3 regions of the Anaeromusa burkinensis DSM 3853 genome follow, and region 1 is predicted to be linked to each of the others. Evidence: riboswitches for the same ligand, from Rfam matches in the RefSeq annotation. Region 1 holds a riboswitch; each other region holds the start of a gene.

Region 1 (8,046 bases):
GGCATGCCTTGCTGTCCGTCAAACATCAAAACTGGCCGTCCTACTGCAATGCTTGCAAAGGAATTATCAGCCCAAGCCTGACGATATGCATTCAGAATCTTCTTTTCATATTCCTCGCCCGGAGTCAGATGCAATGGCTGAATGACCACTTCTTGATAGCCTTCCGCCTTCAACTTTGCCAAGGCTTGCTCCAATGTATCCACTTGAATTTTTTCTTCCGCCGCCATCTTTGCAATTACTTTCCGAGCCGTAAAGGCGCGGCGCACTTCGTAATCTGGAAAAGCCGCCCGAATATCATTTTCCGCAGTTTCAATGCAAGCCTTGCGAGCATCTGGAAACGTAGTGCCGAAACTGGTAACTACAATGGCTTTTTTCGTTTGCGCGGCTGAAGCCCCTCCTCCAATACCAACCGAAAGCAAACATACGGCGCACATGGCGAACAGTCCTTTTTTCATCCACTTATTCATTCAATTCCACTCCTTATTCTTTTTCATACCTTTAGCTGTAACAATAAAATCCCAACGCCTACGCGTTGGGATTACATAGCAAACAGCCTTGTTGCCTGAATCTCCATCCCCATCCGTCGTAGGTATAGCGGTGATTGTCAAACAGGCAGTTCTCCTGGCTCTGGATCGTCGCTCGCCCAAACCTTCCCAAGGCTTTCGCCCCAGTGGCATTTCTTGGATTTGCTCCCCATTACAGTGGCGGGACCGCGCCGGTATTGCACCGAACTTCCCTATTAAGCCCTTGCGGGCACCTGTTCCATACATATTCAGTTGTTATTGTTAACTTTAGCAAAGGCTCTAACAAAAGTCAACCAAGTTGGCTTTTGCTTTTTCGGAAATTTAGGAATAGCGCAAAATTATTTCTTACTACTTCTCGCTCAGACTATAAAATCACTCGAAGCTTTTCTGTTTTGCTTTTCTTTTTTAAATACTATGAGTAAAAGCGGCTTCTAGCTTTGTGTTTTTCAAACCGCTATCCACTTCCTTTTGATCTTTATAGACCAATTCCAGTGAATTATCTTTGTTTAATTGATGTTTAACGCCATAATAAAAACCCTTGTTGTTGTTATCAAAATCGCTTTGTTTTCCCATATCGCCATTCGTTTCTACTTTAAACGCAGTAATATACATTGATGTTTTATCATCAAAGCCATAATTCCAAGTTACCGCATAGGCGCGATTGTCTTCGCTGCGATTGGACTGCGTATATTCTGCCGTCCAGGTATGCTTGCCTTGCTGATAATTTCCATCCAGCGCCCAATGGTTCGTATTTCCATTGACTCGATCTTGATATCGACCTAACGTCATCCCCCACTGCAACTGCTTGTTGGGATGAAAGCCAGTCCGAATCGCATAAATCCGGTTGTCTTCATCTCCGGCATTATCTTCTTGCACAAAGGCTGCGTTGATATCCAATCCCGCTGCTGCCCCATTTACAGTCACCCCGTCTACAAAAGCCCGTTTCCCAATATTGGACTCTGAGCGGCTGTAAAGAAGCGACATCGCGCCAATAGTCAAATCTTGACGCCCAAGTTTAAATGCCAACTCTCCTGCTTGTTTTATCACTCCAAACTGATCAAGGGTCATTACCGTTTTTTTATTTCCATATACCGCACTATCTGTATTGTAGTCCGCCAAGGTCGGATTCGTAGCATATTGCGCTCCCAAGCGAGTGAATACAGACCAGCCGCTCCCCAGCGCGGCTTCTCCTGTTAAGCGTAACGAGCTCATGGTACCAGAAGTATTTGCTTCTCCGGCCTTCGTATCTTTCTCATATTTTACCGTCACGTCGCCGCTGAATTTAACCCCAGTCTCCGCCTCCGCAGCAAATGCCGCTGAGGAAGCAGAAAATACAAGGCCCGTTATGGCCATAAGTACCGCTTTTTTCATTAAAATTCTTTCCTCCTTTTACTATTTTCTTAATCCTCTTTACTGTTTTTCTCTTCCTCCTTTTCATTTGAGTCCATAAAGAAAACCCTTTTGCAACAGCAAAAGGGCGTCGTTTCGCAGATAAATTTTACATAAAATAAAATAAGACTGACCTAGAATGGTCAGTCTTACTATGTAAAATCGTCTCACGAAATCCCCTTCCTGTCGCTCGCAGGTATAGCGGTGATTGTTGGTTAGGCAGTTCTCCTGGCTCTGGATCATCGCGGCTTCAAACCTTCCCGGAACCATTCTTCCAGTGGCATCTTTTGAAGCAACTCTCCCATTACAGTGGCGGGACCGCGCCGGCATTGCACCGGACTTCCCTATTAAGCCCTTGCGGGCACCTAAACCCTCTTTATGCGGTTTTCTTTACTAATTTAAATACTAGCAGTTTTGTTCTTTTTGTCAAGCCGTTTTTCATCGTACAGCCAACTTCTTCCGTCTGCGCATTTCTTATTTAGCGCCAATTCCTAATTGATCTTTGTATTTCCGCATGCCTTCAATGCAGCATTGCATAACCGTATTCGCCTCCAGATTCAACAGGGCAAAGCCTTTATTGATAACCTCCCGGTTGCATTTAGCGGCAAAGCTTTTATCCTTGAATTTTTTCTTTAGACTTTTCACTTCCATGTCCTCAATACCCATAGGACGCATCAAAGCGGCAGCCATAATAATGCCAGTCAGTTCATCTACAGTAAACAAGCTTTTTTCCAAATTGGTAAGAGGCTCGCATTCCTCTGTGCAAAGGCCATAGCCATGAGAAAGAATGGCCCTGATGTCGTCCTCTTCCACATCTTCGCCACTCAGAAGCTCCCGCACATGCTGGCAGTGCTCGTCCGGATATTTTTCATAGTCAACATCATGCAAATAGCCGATAGCCGCCCAATGAGCCGCATCCTCTTGAAAATACTCCCCCATGGCCTCCATCACCGCGCTCACAGCCTGAGCGTGCAATAGTAAGTGTTTTTCCGTAACATGTTTCTTTAAAATGCCTTGCGCTTTTTCCAAGGTTAACTTTTCCATTTCCGCCGCCTCCATACAACAATATCTTGCATTCTAGTTCTTCCTACGATTACAACATTCATTATACCTCGTCTCTAGCCTACATAAAAGCGGCGCGACAAATTCTATGCGACCTTACCTTGACAAAGCTCTTCGATCCTTCGGATGTGTCACCGGAGCCGCCGCCAGCAGCTTTTGCGTATACGGATGTTTTCCTTGCGCTAACTGATGCGCAGGCAAAACTTCTACCAGTCTGCCTTCTTGCATAATGCCGACGCGGTCTGCTACGTGGGGCAGCATGGCTAGATTATGCGTAATGAAAAGATAGGTTAAATCCATCTGCTGCCGCACTTGATGCAACAAGCCAAGGATTTGATTCTGCAGCGTCACATCCAAACTCGACGTAGCCTCGTCAAATACAACCAGCCTTGGCTGCGGCAAAAGAGCCCTAGCCAAAGCGACTCGCTGGCACTCCCCCCCGGAAAGTTCTCCTGGATACCGCTCCAAAACTTTAGCGGACAAGCCGCAGCATTCCAGCATATTACTGATCCGCTTCGTTATGCGAGCTTCATTTTCCTCCAAGGCAAAAGACCGCACTGGTTCCGCTAGAATTTCGCCTACCTGCATACGGGGATTCATGGAAGAATAAGCGTCTTGAAACACCATCTGCACTTGACGCCGATAGTTTTTTTGCGTCCTCCCCTTTAGCGTGGAAATATCCTCACCACCAAAAAGAATTTTACCTGATGCCAGCGGCTCCAACAATAAGATCGCTCTAGCCAGCGTACTTTTCCCGCTGCCGCTTTCGCCAGCCAACGCCAAGCGCTCCCCTTCGGCAATCTGCAAGGATACCTTTTCTACGGCCTTCACTTCTTTATGCCCGGCCAGCCAATGCGAATGCAACCGATAACGGCAGCAAACGTTTTCAACTACAAGAAGACTCATGCGCCGCCTCCTCAATCAATTCGAAGCGGCTGGCCGCCAACAAGCGCTTCGTATAGGCCTCCTGAGGCGCATCAAAAATTCCCATACAGCTTCCCTGTTCTACCACGCGCCCCTCCCGCATGACCGCCACCTGATCCGCCAGCTCTGCAATCACGCCCATATCATGAGAGACTAAAAGCACTGAGCTTCCTCCCTCTTGCTGCAAGCGGCGCAATTCTTCGATAATCTGCGCTTGCAAGGTCACATCCAAGGCGGTAGTCGGCTCATCGGCGATGATCAAGGGAGGCTCCAGCGCCACAGCCATAGCAATCAGCACTCTCTGCCGCTGACCGCCTGACAATTGGTGCGGAAAGCGATAGTACAGCTCTTCCGGCTTTGTAACGCCCGCGCGAAGCAGGGCTTGTCTCGCCCCGGCTCCAGCCTCTCGACGCGACAGCTTCCGGTGCACTCGAAAAAGCTCCGCTACCTGCCAGCCTACAGGCAATACCGGATTCAGCGAGGCCAGGGGATCTTGAAAGACCATGCCGATCGCCGCACCGCGTAGCGCGCGCAGCTCCTCCGGCTTCAATGCGCATAAGTTTTTCCCTTGGAACCAGGCCTCTCCTTGAACCTGCACATTATTGCGCCCCATACCGGCCAGCCCTAGCACCGCCTGCAGCGTCAACGACTTGCCGCTGCCGCTTTCTCCTACCAAGCCCAAGACTTCACCAGCAGGCACATCAAAGGTCACATCCCGAACTAAAGGCGCGCCATCAATAGAAACAGACACATGGCGCAAGGACAAACAAGATTCCTTCATGACGCCTCTCCTTTTGCTCCGAAATTTCCTTTGCCCCCTAACGGATCAAGAGCGTCTCGTACCGCATCTCCCAAGAAGTTAATGGCAAGTACGGTCAAGACAATAAAGCAGCCCGGGAAAAAGGTAATCCACCAGGCGCCGGCTAAAATGCTCCGCTGCCCGCCCATCAGCATATTCCCCCATGAAGGAAGGTGCGGCGGAATTCCCATGCCCAGAAAGCTGAGGGCCGCTTCCGTTACAATCGCATGGCCTACGCTCATCGTCGCCAACACGACAACCGAAGGCAAACAATTCGGCAAGATGTGCCGCCAAATCAACGTTCCGTCACTTGCGCCGCATGTAAGCGCCGCCTGCACAAAAGGCTGCTGTTTCACCGCTAAAAACTCGGTCCGTACAATCCGAGCCGTCTGCATCCAACTGGTAGCCGCAATCACCCCAATAACACTTTGAAAACCTTGACCGCTCAGCGCCTGCAAGGCAATGACCAGCACCAGCGTCGGCACCGAAAGCAAGCCATCCAACAAACGCATCAGCGCATTATCCGCCAAGCCGCCTGCATAACCGCTAACCACGCCGTATAAAAGCCCCAAGGTAGTCGCCAGAGCCACCGAAGCAATACCCACCGCAAGGGACACGCGCGCGCCATACAACAGACGGCTAAAAATATCACGCCCCAGTTCATCCGTACCAAATAGATGCATACCGCTAGGAGGCTGCCGTACCGCTGCTAAGTCGGCGTCCACCGGACTATACGCCGCCAAAAGCGGCGCAGCAGCAGCCAGCAACAGCATGATTGCCAAAACAATTAAACCGCCCTGCCCCAAACGGTGGCGCACCAGACGTTTCCAAAAAGCCTTGTTACCCAATGCCGCCCACCTTCTTTCGCAGCCCTTCCACCGTCAGCCGGGGATCTACCCAAGCGCAGGCAATATCCGCCAGCAAGTTTCCGGCGACGACAAAGCAGCCGGTTAGCAATATCGTTCCCATCAATAGCGGATAATCTCGCATGGATGCGGCTTGAATGCTCAATTGTCCCAGGCCTGGATAAGCAAATACCGTCTCCACCAGATAACCGCCCCCGACAAGAGAAGAAAAAGATAACCCGCCATAGGTAATAACAGGCACCAATGCATTGCGAAAGGCGTGCAGATAATGCACTCTTCGCGGCGATAAGCCTTTGGCGTGGGCCATACGAATATATTCCTTACCCAGCACTTCCAGCATGCTGGAACGCACAAAGCGAATGTAAGCGCCCACATGACTTAACGCCAGCACAACGACCGGCAGCAGCAAATGCCGCAGCCGGTCGAGCCAATCTCCATCATTCCCCAAAGAAGCCATGCCAGCGGATGGCAGCCAGCCTAAATAGACGCTGAAAAACAAAATCGCTAACAGCGCCAGCCAAAAGCTAGGAATGGAAAAAAAGAGAAACGAAAAAAACGTCGCCAGATAATCAATCCACGAATATTGACGAATGGCGCTAGCCAAGCCCACGGCAACCGCCAGGCATACCATCAGCGCCAAAGCGCTCACATTCAGCACAATCGTACGCGGCAGCCGCTCCGCCAGCATTTGAGATACCGGGCGGCCGGTAATATAGGAGGTTCCCAATTCGCCTTGTAAAGCTTGCGACAACCAGCGTCCATACTGTACAGGCAATGGTTGATCCAGCCCCAAATTTTCACGGATGCGCTCCTGGTCCGCCGGGCGCATTCGTTCCAATTGGCTGCCGTACATGGCCACCGACGGGTCCCCATGGGCCGTATGAATAAAGAAAAAGGAGCAGAGACTGACAACCAGCAGCACCGGCACACTAGCCAGCAGCCTCCGCAAAATAAACAGCAGCATCAGGGAGTCTTGCTCCATTCTTCAACATTCCAAGTATAACCGGCGCCATGATGGCCCAACGTCCTTGCCTTGAAGCCGCCGATGCTTTTATTATGTACTACGGCAACATCCAAGTAAACCAGGAAATTAAACGCTGGGTCCTCTGCCAACGCTTGCTGGAACTGAGCGTAAAATTCTTTGCGCGCTTCTTGATTCATTGTTTGCCGCGCCGCTGTCAAAGCTGCATCCACCTTAGCGTTTTTATAGTGTTCATAGTTTTGGCCGCTGGGATCGCTGCCATGGAAGATCCGGTACGTATCTTGATCCGGATCAAAGGGACTGCCCCATCCCAGCAAAAAGGTTTCCATGTCGGCAATTTTAAAGGATCCTTTTTCGCGCGGATCCGGCACAGCGTCTACGCCAATTTGTTTAAACTGCGTGGACAAGGCGTTCGCTAAGGAAACCCTCACCGGATCATGGGCAAAAGTAGTAATTTTAAAAGTCAGTTTCTTCCCGTCTTTTTGCAGCATTCCGTCCGCTCCGGGCGTATAGCCTGCCGCAGCCAGCAGTTCTTTCGCCTTTGCCGGATTATAAGCATATGTTTCTACCGCACTGTTATTGGCCCAATTGAGCTGCAGCGGTCCGTAAGCCGCTTTGCCCCAGCCAAGCATCACGCCTTTTACCAGCGCCTCCCGGTCTACGGCAAAATTCAACGCCTGGCGCACACGCGCATCATTCCATAAGAGAAATTGGCGATTATACATCAAACAGCGATAATCCGCGGTTACCACACGTTCCACTTGGAGACTCTGCACTTTTTGCACCCGCTCCACTTGAGCCGGATCGACAAGAGCTACATCAATTTCGCCGGTTTCCAACTGCAGCGCCCGGACGTTCTGATCCGGCAGGAACTTCAAGATCACTTTCGCCACTTTCGGAGCGCCCCGATAAAACTCCTTATTGGCTTCTAACGTCATCGCTTGTCCTTTTTGCCATTGGCTCAGCCGGAAAGGTCCTGTGCCAATCGGCTGGGCGTTAAAGGCATCTTGATTCACGTCTTTTCCCGCTAAGGCATGTTTCGGAATCATGCCGGTCGTCATCGCATCAAGCAAGGGGAAAGGAGTCTTTAAAACAATCTTGACCGTATAGGGATCCAATACGCTTACCTCTTGAATTTCTTCAAAACGTTCGCGAATGGTTGAATTGCTTTTTTTGTCTAATGCCGTATCAATCGTAAATTTAACGTCTTCCGCTGTAAACGGCTGACCGTCATGCCATTTCACATTTTGCCGCAGCTTGAATATGTATTCCTTTTGATCCGCGCTTACCTGCCAGGACTCCGCTAAATCCGGCGTCAATTCGTTCTTTTCATTGTATCGGGTCAATCCTGTAAAGATCAGCATTACCGCATCATCATGCTCGTCTGTAAAGAGCGGATTTACTTTAGCAGACTCATTTTCAACCCCCAAAACAATCGCATCCGCCGGGGTCTTTGCTTCTTTTTTTCCTCCGCACCCTGTCAGCAGCAATGCTGTCATT
Region 2 (8,046 bases), on a different contig from region 1:
CGGAGGATCTGAAACCGACCGCCTGGACCGGGGATGATGGCTTGACTCTGCTGGAAATGGGACCGTACGGAGTGATTGGCTCCATTACGCCGACCACCAACCCTACGGAAACCATCATTTGCAACGGCATCGGCATGATTGCCGCAGGCAATGCGATTTTCTTCAGCCCTCATCCGACGGCGAAGAATACCTCTCTTTGGACCATCCGGCTTTTTAACGAAGCCATTGTTAAAGCAGGCGGTCCGGCTAACCTTATGACGTCCGTAGCGAATCCGTCCATTGAGGCGGCTAATGCTATGATGAACCATCCCGATATCAACATGCTGGTGGCTACCGGCGGACCTGGCGTGGTAAAAGCCGTCCTGTCGTCCGGCAAGAAAGCCATCGGCGCGGGTGCAGGCAACCCTCCTGTGGTTGTTGATGAAACAGCAGACATTCCCAAAGCGGCCAAGGATATTGTCAATGGATGTTCTTTTGACAACAACTTGCCTTGCATTGCGGAAAAAGAGGTCATCGCTGTCGGCTCTATCGCGGATCAGCTGATGATGTACATGCAGCGCAATGGCGCGTACTTGATTAATGAAGAGCAGCGCGAAGCGCTCAAAGAAGTGATCATGACCGCCAAAGAAGGCAAGATTGCCGAAGGCTGCACAGGTCCTGCCAAAAAAGTCTATGGCATCAACAAGGATTATGTAGGTAAATCGGCGCAGTACATTTTGGATAAGATCGGCATTTCGGTGCCGGATACGATCAAAGTGGTTCTGTGCGAAGCGCCCGCGGATCATCCTTTTGTTGTGGAAGAACTGATGATGCCGGTATTGCCGGTGGTATCCGTTAAAGACATTGATGCCGCTATTGCGCTGGCTGTCAAAGTGGAGCACGGCAACCGTCATACGGCCATTATGCATTCCAAAAATGTAGACAATTTGACGCAGATGGCCAAAGCCATTGAAACCACCATTTTTGTAAAAAATGCACCGTCTTATGCCGGTATTGGCGTAGGCGGCGAAGGGTACACCACCTTTACGATTGCCGGCCCCACCGGCGAGGGACTGACTTCCGCCAAAAGCTTTACCCGTCAGCGCCGCTGCGTGCTGGTGGATGGCTTCTCCATCGTTTGATGGAAGAACAGGGGGCGAACCAATTGGCTGAGAATGTACGTGAAGAAATCATTGCCGCCGTTAAGGCGGCAGGTGTAGTGGGAGCCGGCGGCGCCGGCTTCCCTACGCATGTAAAAATCAACGCCAGTGTCGACACCATTCTGGTGAATGGCGCCGAGTGCGAGCCCCTTCTGCGGGCGCATCAGCAGCTTATGGCCAGTGAAAGCCAGGCCATGCTGCTGGGCCTGCGGGCCGTGATGGTGGCTACTGGAGCACAAAAGGCGTATGTCGGGCTAAAACACAAATACGGTCCGGCTATTGAAAGTCTGACAAAGACCTTGGCCGATATGAACGAAAAAAATGTGGAACTGGCGTATTTGCCGGATATTTATCCGGCCGGCGACGAGCAAGTGCTGGTTCGTGAAATTACAGGGCGCATTGTGCCGGAAGGCGGTATTCCCCTGCAAGTAGGGGTAGTAGTCGCCAATGTGGAGACGTTGATTAACGTAGCCAAAGCGTTGCAGGGAGAAGGCGTTACCGAAAAGTACGTCACTATCGGCGGCGCGGTAGCCAAGCCGATAACCATTAAGGCGCCTGTAGGCATGTCTGTAAAGGAAGCCTTGGTTATGGCGGGCGGCCCCACAACCGGTCCTTACGCCATTATTGACGGCGGTCCGATGATGGGAAAACTGATTGAAGAAGACGCGCCAATTACGAAAACAACCGGCGGCTTGTTGGTTTTGCCGGAAAGTCATAGCATTATTCGAGGGCGGCGCTTGTCTTGGGAGCATGTGCTCAATCGTTCCCGCGCGGTTTGCTGCAATTGTCGGGCTTGTACCGATGTATGCCCGCGAAACCTTCTGGGACACGGCTTAGAGCCGCATCGTATTATGCAAGCCATCGGCCACAGCAACAGCGAGCAACCGGATATTCTGCAGCGAGCCATGCTTTGCTCGGAATGCGGCGCTTGTGAAGTGTTTGGCTGTACCATGGGGTTGTCGCCACGCTTGGTAAATGGGTATTTGAAAAAGGAATTTGCCAAACAGAAAGTGCGCAATCCATACCATGAAGCTCCTTGCGCGGTACGCGGGGGCCGTGAATATCGCATGATTCCCACGAAACGCCTTGTGGCTCGGCTGGGCTTGTCGCAGTATGATGTGAAAGCGCCGCTGTTGGCGGAAATGCCGCAGGTACGCAGCGTGAAACTATTGTTATCGCAGCACATCGGAGCGCCGGCAAAGCCGATTGTAGCCGTGGGAGACAGTGTCGCGAAAGGGCAATTGGTGGCGGAGATTCCCGAAGGAGCCGGGCTGGGAGCTAACGTGCATGCCAGTATAGCCGGTAAGGTTGTAAGCATCGACGGCGCCATTGTCATTCAGGCGTAGTAGCGTACAGGGGGAATGAACATGAAGCGAGCCATTGGCTTGTTGGAATTGAAGAACATCACGCGGGGCATTTTATCGGCGGATGCTATGCTTAAAGCGGCTAATGTGGACATGGTTATGGCTCAGCCGCTTTGTCCTGGTAAATATGTGGTTATGGTAGCCGGTGATGTCGGAGCGGTGCAAAGCGCGATTCGCAGCGGCAAGGCGGTAGGCGGCGAAGAAAATGTAGTGGATGAGTTTGTGCTGCCTAACCCGCATGACTCCTTGATTGGCGCTGTGAGCGGCTGCAGCGACGTCCATGAAATTCATGCTTTGGGCGTGATTGAAACCTATTCAGTGGCTTCCGCAGTGGTTGCTGCTGATGCGGCGGCTAAAGCGGCTAATGTCGCTCTTATTGATGTGCGTTTAGCGCGCGGTATGGGCGGCAAGGCGGTTGTGACCTTAACAGGTGACGTGGGCGCTGTCAATTCTGCTGTACGTGCAGGCGCGCATGCCATTGAACATGGCGGATTCCTGGTGGATCAACTGGTCCTGCCTGCGCCGCATAAAAATTTGCACGAAGCATTATTCTAAAACGGACATACCTGCCAAGGAGTGGAAGGGACGGACGAGATGGAACATACGTTACGTGATGTTATCGATCTGGATTTGCTGCAGCAGATACAGGACCGTTTTGCGTTGGCTATGGGGATGGCCAGTATTACTGTAGACCATGAAGGCCCGGTGACGAAGCCGAGCAATTTTACTGATTTTTGCATGAAAAAAACCAGAAATACCACCGAAGGGGCTAAACGCTGCAATGAATGCGATATCAAAGGCGGCCAAGAAGCAGCCCGTACGGGAAAACCGGCGATTTACTACTGCCATGGAGGTTTGATGGATTTTGCCGCTCCCATTGTTGTAGAAGGAAAACAACTTGGTTCCATGCTGGGAGGTCAGGTGCTGCCGCAGCCGCCGGATGAGGAAAAATTTCGCCGGATTGCGGTGGAACTGGGCATTGAACCGGAAGAATACCTAGGGGCTTTGCGGAAAATCCGAATTGTGCCGGAAGAAAGCATACGAGCGGCGGCAGATTTGCTCTACATTGTGGCCAATGCGCTGTCTCGCATGGGGTACCAGCGGTTGAAGGTAATGAAAAGTACGGAATACTTTTTAGACGTTTCCGGAAGCATGGGAAATCGTATTGCCGACGTTTCCGGGCGGGTAGAGGATGTAACGAAGCATGTCTCCTCGCTTGTGGAAAACTCACAGCTGCTGTTGGGCTCTACTTCGGAAACGAAGCAGAAAGTGAAAGACACGGATGAAATCTTGCGCTTTATACGGAATGTGGCCGATCAAACAAAACTATTAGGCTTGAATGCCGCCATTGAGGCGGCGCGGGCTGGCGAAATGGGCCGCGGCTTTGCCGTAGTGGCGCAGGAGGTGCGGAATCTGGCTGGAGTCAGCGTGGATTCAGCGCAAAAAATAGAAGGGATTCTGCAGAACATACAAAAAGGTATGCAGGAAATCGAAAAAGAAATTTCCAACACCGGAGCGATTGTCGAACGTCATCAAGAGTTTATGCGGACTATTTCCGATGCGATTCAGGATCTGGATGGCATGGCGCGCAACGTACAAGCTGCCGCCGACGAGATGAAACTACAATTGTAGGGGGTGCGCAATATGGTTAAACGTATGGTTCTCAATGAAACATCCTATTTTGGCGCAGGCGCTATTGAAGTGATTCCGGAAGAAATGACGCGGCGCGGTTTTTCCAAAGCTTTTGTAGTGACCGATAAGGATTTGGTAGCTGCCGGCGTAGCTGCTCAGGTTACAGCGGTTTTGGAAAAAGCGTCAGTTCCTTTCTCTCTCTATGATGAAGTAAAACAAAATCCGACAGTGGCTAATGTCAATGGCGGCGTGGCTGCTTTTAAAGCGTCCGGCGCTGATTGTATTGTGGCCATCGGCGGCGGTTCACCGATTGATACAGCCAAGGGGATTGGCATTGTGGTGAACAATCCTGAATTTGCCGACGTATGCTCGCTAGAAGGCTGCGCAGCGACTAAAGCCAAAAGCGTGCCGGTCATTGCGGTGCCGACAACGGCGGGAACCGCGGCGGAAGTTACGATTAACTACGTTATTACCGATGAAAAAAACGTCAAGAAAATGGTTTGCGTGGATCCTAACGACATTCCCGTTATGGCGGTCGTAGACCCGCAGCTGATGACTTCTATGCCTAAAGGACTGACGGCGGCCACTGGTATGGATGCGCTAACTCATGCGATTGAAGGGTATATTACCCAGGGCGCTTGGGATATGAGCGATATGTTTGCGTTGCAGTCCATTAGCCTGATTGCTAAGCACTTGTCTACGGCTGTAGAACAGCCTGCTAATGTGGAAGCCAGAAGCGGCATGGCCTTGGCGCAATATGTGGCTGGTATGGGTTTCTCTAATGTCGGTTTAGGCATCGTGCATTCCATGGCGCATCCGCTGGGAGCGCTCTATGATACGCCTCATGGCGTTGCTAATGCCTTGCTGCTTCCTTATGTTATGGAGTACAACGCTCCGGCATCTGGAGAAAAATACAGAGAAATTGCTCGCGCTATGGGTGTTCAGGGTGTGGATGCAATGGAGCAGGATGCGTATCGCAAAGCGGCTGTAGATGCGGTAGTAAAACTGTCTAAGAAGATTCGGATTCCTCAAAAACTGCAAGATATCGGCGTACAGGAAAAGGATCTGCCTAAACTGGCCGCCGCTGCCTTTGCCGATGTTTGTACGCCTGGCAATCCTCGCGAGACGAATGAAAAAGAAATTCTTGCTTTGTATCAGAAGGCGTATTCTTAGGCCGTTGGGGGCCGCCGCGACGCCTCACGGGGACGGCGCGTCACGATAGGACCCATTCGACATGCAAAGAAGAAGAGTCGGCAGGTTTCTGCCGGCTCTTCTTCTTTATTTTAAGCGCTTTTGGTATCTTTTGGAGCTTTGATAGCGGCTGGCCCTTCGTCGCCAGTACGGATGCGCACGGCATTGGCCAACGGTTGGATAAAGATTTTGCCATCTCCGAGTTTGCCTGTTTTCAAGATTTCTTTAGCGGTTTTGACTACCGTTTCTACCGGTACTTCGCAAACAACAATTTCCACTTTGATTTTTGGCAGCAAGTTTACGGAATACTCGGAACCGCGGTATACTTCTACATGGCCTTTCGTTAGACCGCTGCCGAAGATTTGACTGACGGTCATGCCGGTAACGCCGATTTTATTCATGGCTTCTTTGAGTTCGTCCAACTTGGCGGGACGGGTGATGATTTCCACCTTAGTAATAGGTTCCATGTGTATTCCTCCTTTTTGGGGAACAAAAAAATCGCTCCACTGCCAATCAAAACGATTGTCAGAGGAACGACCATTGTTCCGAAACATATTCAAACTATGTTTATAATTATAGCGGCACTGCGGTGATAAAGCAAGCTATTCCGTTCTTGACGAATGAGAAAAGTGTTGGTATACTGACCTCAATTTCATAAATCTATGACTGAGGTGCCGCTAATTGCGGAGAATAGGGAAGTCGGAGCGGCTTAAGCAAAGGCCGTGTACGCGCGGGCCCGCCACTGTACCGGAGAGAGCTTGCCAGATGCCACTTGCGCCGAAAAGTTGCAGGGAAGGCGGCAATGTATCGATGAACCGGGAGCCAGGAGACCTGCCTCAGATCAGGAAGACCTTGTTGGATACAAAGGCTTTTTAGGATTGCTTCCGCTTCCTAAAAAGCTTTTTTTATTAAGGTAAGGGGTCTTCCGGAAAGAGAGGGAGTAAATGATGAGTTTGTTGCAAGAAACCCTAGAGAAAATTGAAAAGCCCGATGCGGCAGCGTATGAAATTGTCAAAAAAAGCTTGGCTCAGAGCGTATATCCTGCGGGGATGCTGGGGCGTCTGCCGGAGATGGCGGCGACCTATGCAGCGGCTATTGGGAACGCAAAGCCGCAGGAACTAAAGGCTTGCATGGTGATTGCTTGCGCGGATCATGGCGTAGCCCGGCGTTCTGTCAGCGCTTATCCCATAGAAACAACGGCGCAGATGACAATTAACTATGTGGCGTCGAAGGGCGCCAGCGCCAATGCATTTGCTAATTTTTGCGGGGCGGATATGGTAGTTGTTGATGCAGGCGTAGCAGTGGAGCTGCCGTCTTATCCCGGGCTTTGGGAGCGAAAAATTGCCTATGGAACGGAAGATTTTACGCAGGGGCCGGCCATGACGCAGGAGCAGGCTGTAAAAGCATTGGAAATTGGTATTTCGATTGTGCAGGAAAAAGTGCAAGAAGGATATCGCTGCTTTACATTAGGGGAAATGGGTATTGGCAATACAACCAGCAGTGCTGCTATTGTAGCGGCTATATCCGGCGAGGACCCGCTGCAAACCACCGGGCGGGGCACGGGTATTTCTGATCAACGTTTGGCGGACAAGCGCCAATATGTCCGGCAAGCGCTAACGGTCAATCAACCCTGGGGAACTAACGGGCTGGATGTTTTACGCAAGGTTGGCGGCTTTGAACTGGGCGTGTTGGCGGGAGTGGTACTGGGGGCTGCGGCGCACAAGTGCCTGGTAATTGTTGACGGGTTGAACACCACGGCGGCGGCCTTGGTGGCGCAAGGTATTCATGCTGACAGCGCCTCTTATTTATTAGCTTCCCATTTGTCTGGAGAACCGGCTCATCGTATTGCCTTGCGTCAGCTAGAGTTGGAGGCGTGCGTGGATTTGGGAATTCGCCTTGGAGAGGCGATAGGGGCCTCGTTGGTGGTGGATATGCTGCAGATGGTTTTGGCTATGCTGCAAGACGCCTACGCAAGTGCAGAGGAGGGATTGGCGTAATGAAAAAGGAACAAACGATCGAACAAATTATTGCGTCAGTAGGTCCGATGGATGCAGCGGCGCTAGAACGCTGCCAAACGCGCTTGGACAATTTGACTAAGCCGTTAGGAAGCTTGCATCATTTGGAGTTTTTAGCGTTAAAGCTAGCGGGTGTAACAGGACAGCATCGTCCGGCATTATCTCAGAAACAGTCAATTTTAGTAGTGGCGGCGGATCATGGTATTGCGAAGTCGCTGTTTGAAGAGGAGAAGACAACGGCCCAGCGTGTAGCAGACGCCTGCCGGTTAAACAGTCCTCTGCGCAGTTTTGCAGCGAAAAATTCTGCCGAAGTGATCGTGGTGAATGCTGGGCTGCGTGAAAAAATTATTCATGAGCAGGTGCTGCAGGCATCCCTGGCTTTGGGGACCTGCGATTGGCGTCAAGGACCGGCGCTGGAGCAAGACATGGTTGTTGAAGCTCTTTGTTTAGGGGTTTCTCTGGCGCAAGCGGAGGCGGACAAAGGCGTGCGGATTTTAGGTCTAGGCAGTATTGCCAAAGGAGGTATGCTTTCTGCCTTGATTTTGCTAGCTGTTTTAGGCGGAGGAGTTCCCGCTTCACTGCGAAAGCAAGCGACTGTAAGCGAAAAGATCGCGAAGCAATTGGTCTTGGTGGAAAAAGCTTTTGCTTCGTATAATGGCGAAACAGAAGCAAAAGCCGTATTAAGCCGTTTTGGAGGTTTGGAAA
Region 3 (8,046 bases), on a different contig from region 1:
TCGGATCCCCATAGTATCGGCCCACGCCAATCGTAATGCTAAGCCCCAGCTCCTCGCCTACCACGCTGCGAATGCTCTCCGCTTCCCGTAGCGCACCCGCTTTAGCGCTGTCCGCAGTCTCCGCATTTTCCAAACCTAACAAGACTACGATATTGTCGCTCCCGGTAGGCGCCACCAGCGCCGCCTTGCCCACGCCGCTGCGCGCTCTTACGGCGCGGCAGATACTCTGATGCAATCGCTGCTTCATTCCCTGTTTTTCTAGTTCCGAGGCCTGCAAAGTCAACTTGCGGAAATTATCAATATCAATAACCAGCGCCACGCCAGGGTCCACAGCCAAGCCCAAAAACTTAGCCCGTTCCCGATAATGAGCCAGCTCCTCTACTTGCCCGGAAATGAGGTCGTACACAAAAGACATCTGAATAAACGGCATGGCCTCGGTCACGCTTTTACGCAACGCTTCTTCTTCTTGATGCTTGTTTTTCATGGCCTTGACGCCTTCCGCCACCTTGCGCAGCGTTTCCGTAAGTTCCTCCGGTCGCACTGGTTTCAGCAAGTATTCTACCGCCCCCATCGAAAGAGCCTGTTTGGCGTAACTGAATTCGTCAAAAGCCGTCAGCATCACAATGCGCGTATCCGGCAGCAGCACTCGAATGCTTTTCGCCGCCTCCAAGCCGTTGATCTCCGGCATCCGAATGTCCATCAGCACAATATCCGGCCGTTCTTCCATGGCCAGCCGGACGGCGCTGGCGCCATCGCCTGCCTCACCGACAATTTGAACCTGCGGATAGTTTTTTTCAATAATGAAGCGCAACGCTTGTCGCTCCAATTGTTCATCGTCGGCTATCAACAGCGTATACATACAACTACTCCTTCCCGAATGCTGCCGGTCTTCCCTGACCGGCCTTCTACGATACTTTAATTATGCCGAAACGGCAGACGCAGCTTTACCGAAGTTCCTTCGCCAGGCATGCTTTCCACCGAAAGGCCGTATTGCTCTCCAAAAAAATGACAAATACGCTTATGTACGTTAATGATACCTAAGCCAGTTGTCTGTCCATGCGAATTTTGCCGACGTTCCTCCCGGAACAAGCTTTGCAAACGTTCCGCCGACATCCCCACGCCAGTATCGCGCACCGTCAGCACCATATCGCCGTTCTCCATCTGCCCTTCCAGAAAAATCCGGCCGCCTTCCACCCGGTTTTCCAACCCATGAATAATGGCGTTTTCCACCAACGGTTGCAGCGTTAGCGCTGGAATCAGCCCCTCTAAAAGCGCGGTATCGATTTGAATATCCGAGGCAATACGATCACCGAAGCGAACCTTTTGAATGGTCAAATAATCCCGAGTAGATTTGACCTCTTCTTCGATCGTACGCAACACGTCAATATCCCGCAGATTATTGCGCAGCAAATCCGCTAAAGCGTAAACTACCTCCTGCGTCTTTTCCGCCCCTTCCAGCAAGGCTAAACGCGCAATGGTGTTGAGCGTATTAAATAAAAAATGAGGATTGACCTGCGATTGCAGCGCCTTCAATTCAGTCACCTGCAGCAGGCTTTCCAGCTCCGCTTTCGCTTTCATCTCCAGCATCAGCTGCTTTTGCACAATATTCGCTAGGCCAATTTCTACAATGTAGTTGGACATGATATAAATCAGATCCGCTCCAGCCTTAATGCGGTGCTCCGGTACAATTTCTACCTGGTCAAAAAGCTCGCCGATTTTTTCTTTGTCTACCGGCAAATCCGCCACACGACGATACATTTCTTCCTTGACCTCTTTAATATCGCTGTGCTCGGTTTCCACTACCACCTGACCGGCCAAAAACGCTCCAATGTACTCATCCTGCACAATAATCGGCGCCGCCAAATCTGTCAGACCGCTATGACAAAGATATACCACCGGACGTTTATCTTGAGTAGCCCGTCGACCGCTTTTATCATCACAATTCATGCAGCGACGAAAGCCTTCATCAAAAGAGCGAACGTAATTGCAAAAACAGGCAAAATGGCTGGGCTTAGTAATAGGGCGGCCTTCGGGATCCACAATAACTGCCGCCAGACCCGTGGCTTCTGCAAACTTATCTTGGATCTCTTGCAAAATACTAGTGTCAACAATTTCACTTAACGTAAACCGGCTGACTTGCATATTCATTTCCCTCCATCCTTTTACGACGCATCCGGCAGATTTTGGTCTTGTCAAAGTTTTCGCATAAATGAATACTATTAGTTATACAGATGCGTTTTTCCTGCGTCAGGATTTCGGGATATGAAAGTTTTGTCATAAACCGCCAGTTTCTTTGGCAATATTTTACAAGGCAGCTCGTTGTTCTTTTTCCGTCGCTGCAGGAATGAAATCGGTAATCCGCGCCATATTGTGCATCGTGTAAAGCATGGTCTTCAATAAAAACACCATCAATACCGCCCCAGTTCCTTCTCCTAAAGCCATATTGGCTTTCAACACCACTTCTTCCGCCGGAATATTCCCCAACAGCAGGGAATACGCCATGCCCGGCTCTCGAGACAAATGCGAAGGAATGGCATGCTTTTCCACGCTCGTATCCAATCGTGAAGCGCAGATATAGGCAACCGCCGTAATAAAACCGTCAATAACAAATGGCGTCTTGAGTCGCGCACATTCCAACATAGCGGCGCAAATAGCCACCATATCAAAACCGCCTACGCAGCGCAGAACATCCTTGGCGGTATGAAACTTTTCTTTATGTAGCTCCACGCCTTTAGCAACCACTTGGCATTTGTTTTTGATCAATTCGCTGGTCTGCAGTCCGGCGCCGCCGCCGACGATAAACTCCGGTAAAATACCTGTTAAGCCGTGGAGTACTGCTGATGAGGTAGTCGTATTGCCAATTCCCATCTCTCCTAAAGAAATTAAATTGTAGCCTTTCGCCACTAGTTGACGGACCTGTTCTTGTCCGGCTTCCCAAGCAACAGTAAATTCCGTCTCTGTCATGGCTTCGTCTTTGAGAAAGCTGCGACTGCCCATGGCCGCTTTACGAGAAATTCCGGTAAAAGGTCTTGTAGAATTGACGCCAACATCAATAACCCGATAAGGTATGCCGCACTGCTGGCAAAAACAGCTGATCGTTGCCCGACCATCTACCATATTCTGCACCTGCAAATACGTAATCTCTTCCGGATCCTTAGCCACGCCCTCAGCAATGACGCCATTATCCGCTGCAAACACTAAATGAAAGGGCTTAAGCTCTGTTTTCACTTCACCCCAGGACAGCACCATCTTTTTTAGGTATTTTTCCAACAAGCCCAGGCTATGACGAGGTTTAGCCGCCCCGTCAATCCACTCATTCACATCCTGTTCCAAACTCATAAAAACCCCTCCTTCAACACGTTCAGCCTGCAACTGCCGTACCAGCGGGGATGAGGGATATAAAAACAACCCAGCCACAAAGGCTAGGTATCTTTTCTTAAGTGTACCTATCCTTCTGGCATTCCCCTTGGCGCGAGGGTGCATGACAGCCAAAACAGGCAGGTATCCTGGCTAACGGTTTCTCAAGCTTCCTGCACCTTCCCGGTTTCCCAGTGGCATACGCAAGAGCTCTCCCCGAATACAGTGGCGCGACCGCATCGTTTACAGGCCAAACAGCCTGTCCGAACTTCCCTATTCTCCTTCGGCTTTTTCAACGCTTCCGAAGGCACCTGTTTGGTGGCATCCTTTTTCAGTTGTCTTGAAAATTCTTTTCTCTGATAAGCAAATTAAATCCTGCCTCAGGGAAGCGGCTCGACAAGATAATGGGCAAGGTAGTCAAAATACTCCTATTTTTTACACATCCATCGCCATCGCCTGGCCATGCTCCACCGCCACGCCCCAAAGCTGCTGCAATGGTTTGCCTTGCAACAAACATAGCAAGACGCGAATGGTTCCGCCATGAGCTACCACTGCTATTGCATCCTCTTCTTGATGCGCTTCACGAAGCGCCTGCAACGCCGGCCACGCTCGTTTTGCCAGATCGCTAAACCCTTCGCCTTCCGGCGCGCAGCCTATCTCAGGATGATCGTACATCAGACTCAATTCGTTGGCCCATTTCTCCATAATCTGCTCATACCGCAAACCTTCCCATAGTCCAAAGTGAAGCTCTCGCAGTTCCGGCTTCTGCTGCACCTGCAGCCTGTGCGGCTGCGCTATTGTCTCCGCCGTTTCTACAGCCCGTTTCAAATCGCTGGCATAGACCGCCGCCAGCGGCTCCTTTGCTAATAAGGCCGCTGTTTCCTGCGCCTGCCTCCGCCCGTTTTCATTCAACGGTATATCGCTATGCCCCTGATACCGTTTGGTCCGGTTCCACTCGGTTTCACCATGCCGCACAAACCAAATCTTCATATTTTCACCTCTAACACTTTAACTAATAACATTTCATCATTGCTGGAAATTCTCTGTCAAAGCTCACCGCCAGAAGACAAATACCGCGAGCGCTCCCAATTGAGATAATTCAATGATCGCTCCATATACATCGCCTGTCAGACCTCCAAGAATACCAGCCGCATAGGAAGCTACCGCCCAAGCGATCAATGAAGCAGCTAGCCCCGCCCCCATTGCGAACAATCCCAACGGGGCCAGCAAAATGAGTGTCAGCAATAAGCTCGCCCAAACGGTCAGCCCCCCGGCATACTGCCCAAAGCCCTGCCCCAATCCTTGCGGACGAGCATAGGGATAATGCACAAGGGGCGCTACTACAGCCCACCGTCCGGCTATAGGCATCACCAACGAAGCCATAGGCAGCCATTGCAATGGAATATCCAGGTAGAACGAGTACTTCACAAGCATTAACAACGCAAAAGACATCGCCCCGTATGCTCCTACCCGACTGTCTTTCATAATCTCCAACATTCGTTCCCGAGAACGCCCGGAAAAAATCCCGTCCATCGTATCCATAAACCCGTCGCAATGCAGCCCGCCGGTCAGCATAATCTCGAGCACAATCAGCAACGCCGTTGCCGCATGCATCGGCAAAGATTCTCCAAAAGCCTGCACCATACCCCAGGCGCAGCCGCCCAGAACCGCGCCAATGACGCCTCCCGCCCAAGGAAAAAAGCGCACGCTCCTTCCTAATGCTTCTAGAGACCAATCCACTTCTTTCACCAACTGAAATCGCGTTAAAAATTGCAACGCTCGTATAAAATCTGCTATATAACCTGCTTTCAAGCAACACGCCTCCCACGTAATGAACCAATAATCACCGGTATGGCTCTTGTTCTTGTGTCTATTTCAGCAAAAAGGCACTTCCATACATAAAGAACTATCGTTATGATTAAATTCCACTAAAGAGCAACGCTTTCCTTCCCTAGAATACGTTCATCTTTTGCGGTTTCACCGTCTGCTCTTGCTATGCTCCCGGAAAGATATTGCAAGCTTTGCTCCCGAATGATACGATTGTGATATTATGAACAATCTTTGCAAAAGGAGGGCGTCTTTATGCCCGGAAAAGCCTTTGAGTATTTCATGCCCCCAGTCAGTATTCTAGGCCGCGACTGTTTAAAGGAAATTCCCCGCTACATCAAGCCCATGCGATTTCGCAAAGCGCTCATTGTCAGCGACAAAGTGCTTGTAGATATCGGCCTGATTGCGTCTCTTACCAACGTCTTGGAAGAAGCCGGTATCTTCTACATTATCTATGACAACGTTTCTCCCAACCCGACAGTTGAACAGGTAGATTATGGCCTGCGTCTCTTCCAAGACAACGGCTGCGATTTTCTCATTTCCTTCGGCGGCGGCTCTCCCCACGACTGCGCCAAAGGAATTGCTCTTTTAGCGACCAACGGCGGCAGCATCCATGATTATGTCGGCCTTAACCAATCGAAAGCGCCAGCTGCACCGCTTATTGCCGTCAATACCACGGCTGGTACCGGCAGTGAATTGACCCGTTTCTGCGTGATTACCGATGAAAAGCAGCATAAAAAAATGACCATCACCGATTGGCATGTTACCCCCATTGTCGCCGTCAGCGATGCCTGCCTCATGACCGCCATGCCTCCGGGACTAACGGCTGCCACCGGCCTAGATGCCCTCACCCATGCGGTAGAAGCTTATGTTTCTACCCAAGCCACGCCGGCAACTGACTGCAAGGCCTTAAAGGCCATTGAGCTTATAGCCAAGCATCTTCCTACCGCCGTAGTCGACGGCCAGGATTTAGACGCCCGCGAAGGAATGGTTTACGCCGAATATCTGGCCGGCATCGCTTTTAACAATGCCAGCCTAGGCTATGTCCACGCCGCCGCTCACCAACTTGGCGGTCGCTACGGCCTCCCTCATGGCTTAGCGAACGCCCTCATGCTTCCGGCTGTAACAGATTTCAATCTTATCGCCATCCCCAAGCGCTATGCCGACATCGCCCGCGCCATGGGCCAGTCCATCGCCGGCCTTTCTACAGCCGACGCCGCTCGTTTAGCGCCTGCGGCTATGCGCAGCTTGATTGAAACATTAGGCACGCCGCAGCATTTGCGCGATGTGCGGGGATTTAACGAAGAAGACATTCCTCTCCTTGCCGCTGGCGCCCTGGAAGACATCACCGGCGCTACTAACCTGCGCCGAGCCACCCAAGAAGAAATGGAAGCCATCTTCCGGGCCGTGCTTTAATAAATAACGAACAAGAGAATCAGAGTAACTGAGGGCACGAGCGAGGACACGTAGAAAAACAACATAACAAACATAACAGGGGTTACAGATACTATTTTTTGAGTATCTGTAACCCCTTGTCAATTTCGAAACCCTCAGCCGTACCCTCTCGCGACTCCGGTTCTCCTGTTTCGTTGCCGTTTAATATAAAGCTATGCCCAGGGGAGTCACCAAAAGCGGATGCGGCGGCACATGCACCGGTCGGCCAAAGGCTTTGCCAAAAGCTTCCTCAAAACCATCTAAGTAGGCCGTTCCGCCCACTACGTATACCTCTTGTTTTTCACAATCGCCGCATTGATTCATCATTTGCTGCGTCACAGTAGCCATCTTTTCTATTACCGGCAAGACAATAGGCATAATTTCGCGATGTCTTGATGTATCGCGTTTAATCAATTCCGCTTCTTCAAAAGGAATATGGTACGCCCCTGCCAAAGCCAAGGATAAATGCGTCCCGCCAGTTGGCTCATCAGCCGAAAACACCATCTCTCCGTTGCGCAATACGGCAATGCCTGTCGTACCGCCGCCAATATCAACTACCACGCCGTCGTTAATTCCCAATGCTTTCGCTGCTGCAACCGGTTCGTCCACCTGCCCGATGGGTTCAATTCCAGCCCCGGCAATGACATGGCTGCACGCCTGCGCGTTGCGGCCTACCGTTCCAGGCGGCACCGCCGTAGCTCCGCACTCCAGCTTAACACCGACAATGGTTTCTACTTCTTTTTTCAGTTCTTCTACGATATTCATAGCGCCTCGGAAATCCACCACCAAACCGTCACGCACTACCGTAGCCCATCGCATAGCACCGGCTACCGGCAAACCAGCCTCATCCACTACGACAAGCACCACATCCGCCGTCCCCAAGTCCACCCCTACACGATACGGTCCAGGGACACCTGTCCATGCCTTATCTTCAATCAATTGCTGTAGCTGATATATTTTCTCGTACGCCTCCATTACCATATCCTCCTACTCCTGCTCAAGAACCGCACTCCGTTCCCTCACCGTACCCTCATGTTCTCCGGTTCTCTTGTTCAATCCTAGACCCTATTATTCACAGCATTCTTTTTTTCCGCAAGAACAGTCCAGCTAAAGCGCTCGACAGAAGCGAAAGCATGACTACCAAATAAAAGCCGATCTCCGTCTCTCTGAGCGGCACGACCATGCTCATGCTCCAAAAGCTGGAAATCATCGTAGGAATCGATACAAGAATGGTGATCCCTGCTAAAAATTTCATAATATGATTCAAATTATTGGCAATAACCGAAGAAAATGCATCCATCATGCTGCTAAGAATGGAGCCATAGGTCTGCACTAATGCTAAGGCTCGCTTATTCTCAATAATAACGCTTTCCAGAATGTCCTCGTCTTCCTCGTTCATCGGCAGCCAACGGCGAAACTGCGGCGAAG

What was found. A riboswitch is a leader RNA that binds a small molecule or an ion and turns the genes downstream of it on or off. The one in region 1 is predicted to bind cobalamin.
Region 2: another riboswitch for cobalamin. It lies ahead of cobT (nicotinate-nucleotide--dimethylbenzimidazole phosphoribosyltransferase); the one in region 1 lies ahead of C508_RS0106835 (hypothetical protein).
Region 3: another riboswitch for cobalamin. It lies ahead of C508_RS0104125 (nicotinate-nucleotide--dimethylbenzimidazole phosphoribosyltransferase); the one in region 1 lies ahead of C508_RS0106835 (hypothetical protein).

Annotation. Positions count from the first base shown of each region.
Region 1 covers NZ_KB894588.1:121,421-129,466, forward strand. The annotation lists gene C508_RS0106825 (sirohydrochlorin cobaltochelatase) at 1-467, opposite strand, end outside; cobalamin riboswitch at 595-776, opposite strand; gene C508_RS0106835 (hypothetical protein) at 930-1,895, opposite strand; cobalamin riboswitch at 2,115-2,297, opposite strand; gene C508_RS0106845 (hypothetical protein) at 2,388-2,957, opposite strand; gene C508_RS20130 (ABC transporter ATP-binding protein) at 3,072-3,881, opposite strand; gene C508_RS20135 (ABC transporter ATP-binding protein) at 3,862-4,680, opposite strand; gene C508_RS0106860 (ABC transporter permease) at 4,677-5,546, opposite strand; gene C508_RS0106865 (ABC transporter permease) at 5,539-6,546, opposite strand; gene C508_RS0106870 (ABC transporter substrate-binding protein) at 6,528-8,046, opposite strand, start outside.
Region 2 covers NZ_KB894585.1:125,801-133,846, forward strand. The annotation lists gene C508_RS0104210 (aldehyde dehydrogenase family protein) at 1-1,121, shown strand, start outside; gene C508_RS0104215 (4Fe-4S dicluster domain-containing protein) at 1,145-2,485, shown strand; gene C508_RS0104220 (BMC domain-containing protein) at 2,507-3,058, shown strand; gene C508_RS20800 (PocR ligand-binding domain-containing protein) at 3,098-4,135, shown strand; gene fucO (lactaldehyde reductase) at 4,148-5,308, shown strand; gene C508_RS0104235 (P-II family nitrogen regulator) at 5,419-5,793, opposite strand; cobalamin riboswitch at 5,979-6,179, shown strand; gene cobT (nicotinate-nucleotide--dimethylbenzimidazole phosphoribosyltransferase) at 6,271-7,323, shown strand; gene C508_RS17800 (nicotinate-nucleotide--dimethylbenzimidazole phosphoribosyltransferase) at 7,323-8,046, shown strand, end outside.
Region 3 covers NZ_KB894585.1:105,750-113,795, reverse strand. The annotation lists gene C508_RS0104135 (response regulator transcription factor) at 1-859, opposite strand, end outside; gene C508_RS0104130 (sensor histidine kinase) at 916-2,148, opposite strand; gene C508_RS0104125 (nicotinate-nucleotide--dimethylbenzimidazole phosphoribosyltransferase) at 2,305-3,339, opposite strand; cobalamin riboswitch at 3,480-3,687, opposite strand; gene cobC (alpha-ribazole phosphatase) at 3,793-4,347, opposite strand; gene cobS (adenosylcobinamide-GDP ribazoletransferase) at 4,411-5,169, opposite strand; gene C508_RS0104110 (iron-containing alcohol dehydrogenase) at 5,440-6,600, shown strand; gene eutJ (ethanolamine utilization protein EutJ) at 6,781-7,593, opposite strand; gene C508_RS0104100 (magnesium transporter CorA family protein) at 7,691-8,046, opposite strand, start outside.